Regions from separate parts of the Mesorhizobium sp. M0139 genome, predicted to be linked through region 1. Evidence: riboswitches for the same ligand, from Rfam matches in the RefSeq annotation. Region 1 holds a riboswitch; each other region holds the start of a gene.
The links. Region 1 has a riboswitch for cobalamin ahead of NKJ58_RS30265 (aromatic ring-hydroxylating oxygenase subunit alpha). Riboswitches for the same ligand answer to the same signal wherever they lie in the genome.
Positions count from the first base shown of each region.

Region 2: linked by a shared signal. The riboswitch ahead of NKJ58_RS23430 (DUF1636 family protein) and the one ahead of NKJ58_RS30265 (aromatic ring-hydroxylating oxygenase subunit alpha) in region 1 are both predicted to bind cobalamin.
Region 3: linked by a shared signal. The riboswitch ahead of NKJ58_RS23665 (CbtB domain-containing protein) and the one ahead of NKJ58_RS30265 (aromatic ring-hydroxylating oxygenase subunit alpha) in region 1 are both predicted to bind cobalamin.

Region 1 is NZ_JAMYTN010000031.1:12,611-15,874, reverse strand. It holds gene NKJ58_RS30270 (FAD-binding oxidoreductase) at 1-478, opposite strand, end outside; gene NKJ58_RS30265 (aromatic ring-hydroxylating oxygenase subunit alpha) at 516-1,763, opposite strand; cobalamin riboswitch at 1,881-2,082, opposite strand; gene NKJ58_RS30260 (DUF680 domain-containing protein) at 2,581-2,787, shown strand; gene NKJ58_RS30255 (DUF680 domain-containing protein) at 2,854-3,057, shown strand; gene NKJ58_RS30250 (DUF680 domain-containing protein) at 3,129-3,264, shown strand, end outside.
Region 2 is NZ_JAMYTN010000014.1:30,505-33,768, reverse strand. It holds gene NKJ58_RS23440 (winged helix-turn-helix domain-containing protein) at 1-633, shown strand, start outside; gene NKJ58_RS23435 (DUF6348 family protein) at 663-1,355, shown strand; cobalamin riboswitch at 1,414-1,618, shown strand; gene NKJ58_RS23430 (DUF1636 family protein) at 1,657-2,082, shown strand; gene cobW (cobalamin biosynthesis protein CobW) at 2,085-3,137, shown strand; gene cobN (cobaltochelatase subunit CobN) at 3,156-3,264, shown strand, end outside.
Region 3 is NZ_JAMYTN010000014.1:76,635-79,898, reverse strand. It holds gene cobO (cob(I)yrinic acid a,c-diamide adenosyltransferase) at 1-163, opposite strand, end outside; gene cobU (bifunctional adenosylcobinamide kinase/adenosylcobinamide-phosphate guanylyltransferase) at 163-675, opposite strand; gene NKJ58_RS23670 (CbtA family protein) at 668-1,471, opposite strand; gene NKJ58_RS23665 (CbtB domain-containing protein) at 1,487-1,666, opposite strand; cobalamin riboswitch at 1,703-1,898, opposite strand; gene NKJ58_RS23660 (gamma-glutamylcyclotransferase) at 1,966-2,658, opposite strand; gene NKJ58_RS23655 (aromatic ring-hydroxylating oxygenase subunit alpha) at 2,792-3,264, shown strand, end outside.

The DNA.
Region 1 (3,264 bases):
TGACGAAACCGACATCGGTCCATGGCGCGCAGTCGTTCAGCCAGCGCAGCATCGACATCATCGGCGTCACGCCGGAGCCAGCCGAAATGAACAGGTATTTGGCCGCCGGGTGGCTGTGCAACGAGAAGTCGCCCGCCGGTCCATAGGCCTTGACGTGCGAACCGGGTGCCAGATTGTCGAACATCCAGCGCGTGCCGATGCTGCCGGCCTGCGCCTTGATCGTCACCGCGATCGAAAACGGCCGCGATGGCGACGACGACAGCGTGTAGGTGCGCATCAGCGGCCCGTCCGGTGTCGGCAGTTCCAGCGTCAGGAACTGGCCCGGCTTGTAGCGGAACCAGGTCTGGTTGTCGGAGCGGAAGGTGAAGGTCTTGACGTCGGGCGCCTCGTCGCTGACGCCGATCACTTCCAGCACCTGCAGCCTGTCGTTCCACGGCGCCATCTGGTCGAGATGGCGATAGAGCCCAAGATCCGTCATCGCATTCATCCTCTGGTCCCTCTTCGCCTGCTCCAGCTCACGCGACGCTGCGCAGCGCCGGCCGGCCGCCTTCGGCAAGGCGCGGGCCGATGAAGGCCGCGTACCATTCGACGAACTGGATCACGCCGCCCTCATGCAGCTCCGAATAGGGGCCGGGCTCATAGGCCGGCGACAGGATGCCGAAGGCGTTTTCCTCGACGATGCGGCGGTCCTGGTCGTTGGTCTCGGTCCAGACGTGGGTGAGCTCTTCAAGGTTGTAGTCGACGCCCTCGACCGCATCCTTGTGCACCAGCCACTTGGTCGTCACCGCGGTTTCGGTGGCGCTGATCGGCAGCACCCGGAAGGTGACCGCATGGTCGATCAGGATGTGGTTCCAGGTCGTCGGATAGTGGTAGTGCATCAAGGTGCCGATGCGGTCGGCGGCAACAGTGTCGGACAGGTTCTTCGTCACCGCGCGCTTTCCCGACATCGTGTAGCTGACGGCATCGCGCAGCAGCGGCGCGCGGGTGGCGCGGTATTGCCCGGCCGGATCGATGCGGAACTTGCTCGGCAGGCCCGCCGCCTCGCATTTCCCCCAGTGCGCCAGCATCTCCGGATCGCTGTCGGCGCCCTGCACGCCGGTCACCGTCGGCGCTTCGGGGAATGTCTTGCACAGCTCTGGATGATTGCCGGCGCAGTGATAGCATTCGCGGTTGTTTTCCCAGACCAGCTTCCAGTTGCCCTTCTCGATGATGGTGCTCTCGAAGGCGACCTTGGCTTCATTCAGCCGGTGCGGCTTGAGGTAGGGCTCTATCATGGCGCGCATCGGCGCAAAGTCGGCAGGTTCTTTCGCCAGGCAGATGAAGATGTAGCCGCCGACGCTCTCGCAGGCGACGGGCTTCAGGCCGAACTGGCTCTTGTCGAAACCGTCGGCCATCTGGCGGGCAAACAGCAGCCGGCCGTCAAGCTCGTAGGTCCACTGGTGATAGGGGCAGACAAGCTTTGCCGCCATGCCCTTCTCAGTGTTGCAGACACGGCTGCCGCGATGGCGGCAGGAATTGTGAAAGGCGTTGATGTTGCCCTTCCGGTCGCGGACCAGCACCACCGGATAATCGCCGATCTGCACGGTGATATAGCTGCCGGGCTTCGGCAGTTCGCAATCATGGCCGATGAACAGCCAGTCGCGATACCAGATAAGCTCCATGTCGAGCTTGAAATAGTCCGGGTCGGTGTAGAAGGGCTGTTCCAGCGAAAAGCCTTGCTTGCGGCCGTTCAGGAGCCTCAGCATGTCGTTGCGCGTATCCATAGTTCTGTCCTCGTGGTTTAAGGACTGAACTTGGTGGTGATGGAGGAAGGATCGGACGCAGGCCGGCGCGGCGCCGGACATGCACTATCCACCTCTTGACCGCCCACCGCGATCAGTCGAGTCTATGCATCTCGGGCTGGTTTCCGGGCTCTGGAGTTGTCCTTGCGGACCATCGCGACACCTTCCCAGGCTCTTGCCCAGTGGTCTCCCGTTGCGACTTCAACTCCACCACCGTTGCGGGGGCAGCGCCGGATTCTGACCGGCTTCCCAATTCTCCGCTGCGTCGTCACGAAGCGGCACCTGAGATGCGATCATCTAATCACGGCAGCGATCGCGACGTCGGCATGAAAGCGACATCGTATCCATGCGGCGCGACACGCGCGGCATACGCTCCCCGCCGCCGGTCAAAGAGCTGAGACGTTTCTTGCGACGCCATCATGCCGTTTCGAATCGCTGCGGATCCAGTTCGATCGGGGGCAAAAAGGGCTCAACGGTATCGAAAAGTTACTATTAGCAACCTCTAATCGAACCGAACGGTTCGTTTCGGTTGACAATGCGTGCAGGACGGTGTGAACGACGGCCCGGAAACCGACACCGGAGCGAACCACTCGGTTCGACATAAGCAACTGAAAACAATACAATAAACAGCCATGAAGGAACTTCCTGGTACAATTTCAAGGTGCAGGAGCGTGGTCCACACGGAACAACTTCGTGATTGGAAACCAGCCTTTGGCTTTCCCACATCGGGGCTGTCCGAACGACGCGAATTCCTCCCAAGACACGCCGCTAGACGGACAGACAAACTGGAGTACTAAAAATGAAAAAGATCATCCTCACTGCCGCAGCCGTTTTGGCGATCACCGGCAGCGCCTTCGCCGGTAGCGACAATTACGGTTCCAATGGTGCGAACCAGCCAGCCGTCTCGGTCGACAGCTCGTATACGGCTTCCATTCAGAAGCCGGCGCACGCTGACAAGCAGCCTGTCGTTCAGGGCGCCGACCGCGACCTCTACGGCAATCGCTGATCCCGACCAAAGAAGGGCGGCTAACCCGTCGCTCTCGGGATCCCAAAAAATTCAGGAGTATTTGAAATGAAAAAGATCATCCTTGCTGCCGCCGCCGTTTTGGCCATCTCCGGCAGCGCTTTCGCCGGCAGCGACAACTACGGTTCGAACGGCGCCAACCAGCCTGCGATTACGTCGACCGATAGTGGCCATACGGCTTCGGTTGAGAAGTCGGCTCCAGCCGAGCAGACGCCTGCCCACGGTGCCGACCGTAACCTTTTCGGCCGTTAAAAGCCGGTTCCCAGCACGCGGCGGGCTTATCCGCTGCAGCTAGCGGCATCAGAAAAATTCAGGAGACTAAAATGAAGAAGATCGTTCTTGCCACCGCAGCCCTTCTGGCTGTTTCGAGCGCTGCCTTTGCCGGCAGCGACAATTATGGCTCCAATGGCGCCAACCAGCCGGCCGCTGCCGTCGACACCACCCGCACTTCGTCGACCG
Region 2 (3,264 bases), on a different contig from region 1:
CAGGCGATCCTCGACCTGCCGGTGCCGGCGGCCGAGGACGCGCACCGCGAATTGCTGCGCATTTCCGCCCGCGCCCACGGCATCGCGACGTCGGGTGACCTGCGCGATTATTTCCGCTTGTCGCCGGCCGACATGAAGGGCCGGTTGGAGGAACTGGTTGAGATGGGCGAGTTGCTGCCGGTAAACGTCGAAGGCTGGGACAAGCCGGCTTACCTCTATAAGGACGCCCGTCTGCCGCGAAAGATCGAGGCCCGCGCGCTACTGGCGCCCTTCGATCCGGTGGTCTTCGAGCGCTCGCGCACCGAGCGCCTGTTCGATTTCCACTACCGCATCGAGATCTACACGCCGGCCGAAAAGCGCCAATATGGCTACTACGTGCTGCCCTTCCTGCTCGGCGACCGGATCGTCGCCCGCGTCGATCTCAAGGCCGACCGGCCTGCGAGTGTCTTACGCGTCCACGCCGCCTACGCCGAAGCAGGCGCACCGCCTGAGACAGCTGCCCAGCTGTACGAGGAATTGAAGCAGATGCAGGGCTGGCTTGGCCTTGAGCGCATCGAAGTGACGCCGGCCGGCGATTTGGGGCCGGCATTGGCTAGCGAGAGAGATGGCCAACCCTTGCAGCGTCTGTCATAGACGCCTCAATAAGCCTCGTAGGTTGTGCAATGGCATCGGACAAAGTGCTCGACATGATCCATGGCGCCCTCATTGCGCATGGAATAGATGCAGTCCGCAGAGATAGGGACGTCATGCTCCAATCGAAGCAGCTTCGGTTTGAGGCTGAGGTGTTCGAGACGAGTTCTGACCGGCTGGTCCTGGAAATCTACATTTTTTCTCCGCTGCTTGATGTTCAGCCGGTCATTGAATCCTTTGCTGGCTTCGGCGACACGCGCGAACAGGAACTGAACCAGGCGTTTGAAAAGTTTCTCCGTGGTGTTTTCCATGTTGCCATTGAGGGACTGGCCGATCACGTCTGCGAGAACATGCAGGCCGAAATAGAGCTTTGGCAGCGAAGCAGCGCCAGTTGGAAGATCTGGCGAAAAGATGCCCGCTGGAAAATCTATAGCGGCCCGGTCATTTCCCAGGCCACAACCGAGCTATGCTCGCTGACACCAGGCTATCCAGCATTCTATGCCAAGCTGGAAAAGCTGTTCACAGCTTCGGTACCCCCCGGAAGCCATTTTGTCCGGACCTTTCTGGCAGGCTTGAAGGGCACGCTGATTAGTGCCGAAGTCCTTCTGGACAACGCGGTTTGGCATGAGGGACAGAATCTGGCTGTCGGTCATGACTGGGACTATGGCGATGGCTATCAAGCTATCCGACAGGTCATCCTGGCACTGCCGGAAGCCGGGACATGACAGCCCCTGCCGACATCGCCATGTCGTAGCCTTGCGTTGACACCGCCGCCCGCAAAAGCCTAAATCCGCTCCAGACGGTCCCCTGCCCGCAACGGCAAGGGCCAAGAGGGAATGCGGTGCGGGATTTCGGTCCCAAATCCGCGGCTGTCCCCGCAACTGTAAGCGACGAGCCAAGGCCGAAAGCCACTGGGTAACACCGGGAAGGCGGCTAACCAAGGCGACGACCCGCGAGCCAGGAGACCTGCCGTCTGAGACAAAGTATCCGATCGCCTGGCGGGTTTCCGGGCAAGGAGCACGGTTTTTGGACCAGAACAGCAGTTTTTCGGCTGGCACAGCGGACATTGCGTCCGGGGACAACGACGCCCTGACCGGCGTGACCGTCATCGTCTGCGCCTCCTGCCGCGATGAGACCGGTTCCGACGCCCATCCGCGCGCCGGCGAATTGCTGGCTGAGGACACACGCCGCGCCGCTGCCGGCGATATCCGGGTCCGCACCGCCGAATGTCTCGGCAATTGCAAGCGCCGCCTCAGCGCCGCGATCCTGCGCGATGGCTGCTGGAGCTATGTCTTCGGCGATCTGGCCCCAACCAGCGGCGCCGACCTCGTCACCGGCGCAAAGCTCTTCGCGACTTCGACCGACGGCCTCATCCCGTGGCGCGGCCGGCCCGATAGCCTCAAGCGCGGCCTCGTTGCCCGCATCCCACCCCTCGACATGCTGAAGGACTGACCATGAACGCTCCAAATCCGGCCGGCAATCTCTCCCGTGTTCCCTGCACCGTCATCACCGGCTTCCTCGGCGCCGGCAAGACGACGCTGGTCCGCCATCTCCTGGAAAATGCCGGCGGCAAGCGCATCGCCATCATCGTCAACGAGTTCGGCGACATCGGCATCGACGGGGAAATCCTGAAAGGCTGCGGCATCGACACCTGCCCCGAGGAAAACATCGTCGAACTGGCCAATGGCTGCATCTGCTGTACAGTCGCCGACGATTTCGTGCCCGCCCTCGACAAGATCCTCGCGCTGACACCGAGGGTCGACCACATCCTGATCGAGACCTCGGGCCTCGCTCTGCCCAAGCCGCTGGTCCAGGCGTTCCAGTGGCCAAGCGTGAAGAGCCGGGTGACCGTCGATGGCGTCATCGCCGTGGTCGACGGCCCGGCGCTGGCCGAAGGCCGCGTCGCCAACGACATGGACGCGTTGCAGGCACAGCGCGCTCAGGACGAAACGCTCGACCACGACGATCCGGTCGAAGAAGTCTTCGAGGACCAGATCGCCTGCGCCGATTTGATCATCCTGTCGAAAAGCGATTTGATGGATTCAGCCGGTTCGGCCCGCGCCAACGCCATCATCAATGAGCATTCCGCTCGCGCGGTAAAAATCGTGCCGACTGCGTATGGCAAGGTCGACCCGTCGGTGCTGCTTGGCCTCGGTCTCGCCGTCGAAGACGACATCGAGAACCGCAAGTCGCATCACGACGGCGCTTTCGATCATGAGCATGACGATTTCGACACCTTCATCGTCGACATCCCCTCGATCACCAATCCGGACGAACTGGCCAGGCGCGTCGCTACGGTGGCCGAGGAAGAGAATGTTCTGCGCGTGAAAGGCTTCGTCGATGTCGGCGGCAAGCCGATGCGGCTTTTGCTGCAGGCCGTCGGCCCACGCGTCAACCATTACTATGACCGCGCCTGGACGGCCGAGGACGATCGCCGCTCGCGTCTCGTCGTCATTGGCCTGAAGGGGCTGAACCGTCCGGCGATCGAGCGTATACTCGCCGGTTGATCTCAGGCACGAGCCGCGATGCATATACTCGCCACGACCTCCGCCTCGCTCGACGATCTCGCCGAGCCGGTTGATCTCCGGCAGACGCCGGCGGATATCGTGGCGCTGTCCTTCACCGACAGCGACC
Region 3 (3,264 bases), on a different contig from region 1:
CCAGCCCGAAGGCGGCGGTGGTCTTGCCCTTGCCGGGGCCGGTGTTGACGATCAGCAGCCCCTTCTCGACCGTCTTTTCCGCGACCTCGGCGTCCTGCACCGCCTTGCGCTTGGCCATCTTGGCGCGATGGCGTTCCTCGTCTTTTGCGTCAATATCGGTCATTATTTCACCTTGAGCGGCAGCCCCGCCACCATCAGAAGCACCATATCAGCTACCGCCGCGACCTGCTGGTTGAGCCGGCCGGCGGCGTCGCGGAACCGGCGTGCCAGCGCATTGTCGGGCACGATGCCTTGTCCGACTTCGTTGGAGACCACGAACCACGGTCCGCGCGGCCGCGACAGCACGTCGGCCAGCCGCAGGCACTCCCCCTCCAGATCATGATCGGCCAGCATATGATTGGTCAGCCACAGCGTCAGGCAATCGACGAGCACCGGCTGGTTGTCCGGCAAGGCTTCGAGCGCGCCGGCAAGATCGAGCGGCGCATCGATGGCCGCCCATCCCTCGCCGCGGCGCGAGCGGTGCTGCGCGATGCGCTCGCGCATTTCGCCGTCATAGGCTTGCGCGGTGGCGATATAGGCCCATGGCGGCGGCAACGCCGTCGCCAAAGTTTCGGCATGCGCGCTCTTGCCGGAGCGCGCACCGCCGATGATGAAGGTCAAACTGCGATCAGGCAAAGCTGTCGCGCAGGCTGGTCGCGGTGCCGGTGAAGCGCGAGTGCACTATGCCGACAACTGCGCCGAGCACCAGCCAGAACACCAGATTGGTCAGCGTCACCGCCACCACGAACTGATGATGCAGGCCCTCCGGGATCGGCGTTACGAAACTGTCAGGCTGCGGCGCGCCGACAATATGCGGGGCGACGATCAGGAGGACGGCGAGCACGGTCAGGGGCGCCGACGTGCGGAAGGTAATAAGGGCAAGGCCGATCGCGGTTGCCATCACCGTTGCCCACCACCAGATCTGGCGCTGCATGAGATCGGCTGCCGGCATTGCCGGCAGTTCCGGCGGCAGGCCGAGTCCCGGCGCCAGCGTGAACACGGCAAAGCCCGCCAGACCCCAGAACACGCCCTGGCGCCAGCTGCCGATGCCGCCGGCGAACTCGGAAACCGCCACCAGGACCAGCGCGAAGCCGATGCCGGTGACGATATTGGCGACGACACTGAAGGCGAAACGCTCGAAGCCGTCGGCCGGCGCCCAGCCTTCGTCCTCCGCCGGCGCGGCTGCTTCAGCCGGTGCTGCGCTGCTCACCGCATTTTCCGCCGGCGCGGCGGTGCTCATGGCATCGGTGTCCGCAGCGTTGGCGGCGGGCGCCGCGGCATGCTGATGCTCATGGCCGCCACCAGCATTTTCGTAGACCTCCGCCTTGAGGATCAGCGGCACGGTGGCGTAGGCCTGCATGCAGGCGAGAGCGACACCGGCCACGAGCCCTGCGATCGCCGCGATGAACACGACGTTGCGAAACAGGTTCATGATGTCAGATCCTCGTCAGTGGCAGGGAAACGCCATCGAATGGCGATAGTCGTGCGCCGCATTGTGGACCGCATCGATGTGCGAGAAACCGACAACGCCGACGACGAAAATGCCCAGAAACGCGCTAAGCACGAGCTGCATGAAGCGCGACTGCGAGGAGACGGAAGCGCCGAGGGAGACGGAAGCGGTATTCATATCTTGTCCTTTCGCCCTCCACCCGAGGGCATCGAAGTCAGTTCCCTGTCGCCGGCAGGTCTCCTGGCTCGCGGATCAGCGCCCTTCCCCACCTTCCCGAAGAAAAAATCCCCAGTGGCTTGGAGAGGACTACCGCACACAGTTGCGGGGGCAGCCACGGCATTGGGCAACAAGTCAGCCCTCACCGCATTCCCTCTTGGTCCCTAACGGAACCGACGACATGCATGACTATAGGCTGAAACGGTCGCATCCGGCAAACCAAATTCCGCCGGCCAACAGCGCGAATGCGCCATGCGGCGTTACGGGTTCAACGCGGTGATCCGCTCGGCAACCAGCCGCTGCAGCCGCCACAGATGGCGATCGTGAATGCCGCGCTCTTCAAGGTTTTTCACCGTGTTGTAGAGATAGTCGGCGCCCGACCCCCAGTGCCCGCAGGACGTTGCCAGCCTTTCGACGACCTTGCCCTCGTCGAGCGGTCCTGAATAGGTCAGGCCGTTGCGGTTGATGACGAAGGCCAATGCCCTGAGCGGTCCGGCCTCGCTTGCAAGCTTGAGCATGCGCGGCCGGTAGCTTGTCGGCTTCAGCGTGACTTCGCGCCGGAAAAGCCGGCCCAACTGCTCGCGCCGGTTATTGTCGGTCAGCCGAAAGGCGACGCCCTTGCATTGTCCGCCACGGTCCAGCGCCATCATCAGGCCGGGGCTGTCCTTGGTGCCGCGCCAGCGCGTCATGTTCATGCAAAAGGACCGATGCCAGCCGCGCGCCAGCGCAACGCGGTCCTCGACATAATCTATTTCCGGTTTCCAGATCAGCGATCCATAGCCGAACAGCCATAGCGGTTCGCTATCCGGGAGTTCGACCTGCAATTCATCCAGAAGCGCGTTATAGTCGGCTTCATCGAGGTGCATCGCGTCCGGATCAGGCCCGGGGTCCCTGATCTCGCGCCAGCAGCGCGCGACCAGCTCCGGCGTAAGCGACATCTGTCGTGCGGCCACGTCCGAATCCCCAATTTCCGAATGTCCCATGTCCACGACATGATTATGCGCCGCGCCTGCAACCGGCAATGCGGCACTCTGATTGACAAACGATTTGCCGGGGTGTCGGCTGACGCTTCATAGGAAACCAGCCATGCATCCCAACCCGAGCGAGCGCGACCCCTATAACGGCCTGAGCCGGGCCGAACCGACGCTACCGTCGTTGGCCTATTGGGATAGCGAGGCTTACCAGCGCGATCTCGAGGCCATCTGGTACAAAAGCTGGCTGCTCGTCTGCCGCGAGGCCGATCTTGCCCAGCCTTTGGCATTCAGGACATTCCGCGTCGGCACGCAGGAAATCGTCGTGCTGCGCGACGACACCGGCGAGTTGCGCGCCTTCCACAACACCTGCCGGCATCGCGGCTCGCAGCTTTGCCAGGAAAGCGAGGGCCGGCTGAAAGCGCGGCTCATCACTTGCCCCTACCATGCCTGGTCCTACTCGCTGCGCGGCGATCTCGTGCGCGTTCCCTCGAAATCGCTGCCAGATGGTTTCGACAAGGCAGATCATCCGCTCTACCGGGTGGCGCTGTCGGTGTGGCGCGGCTTTGTCTTTGTGAACCCTCAGCA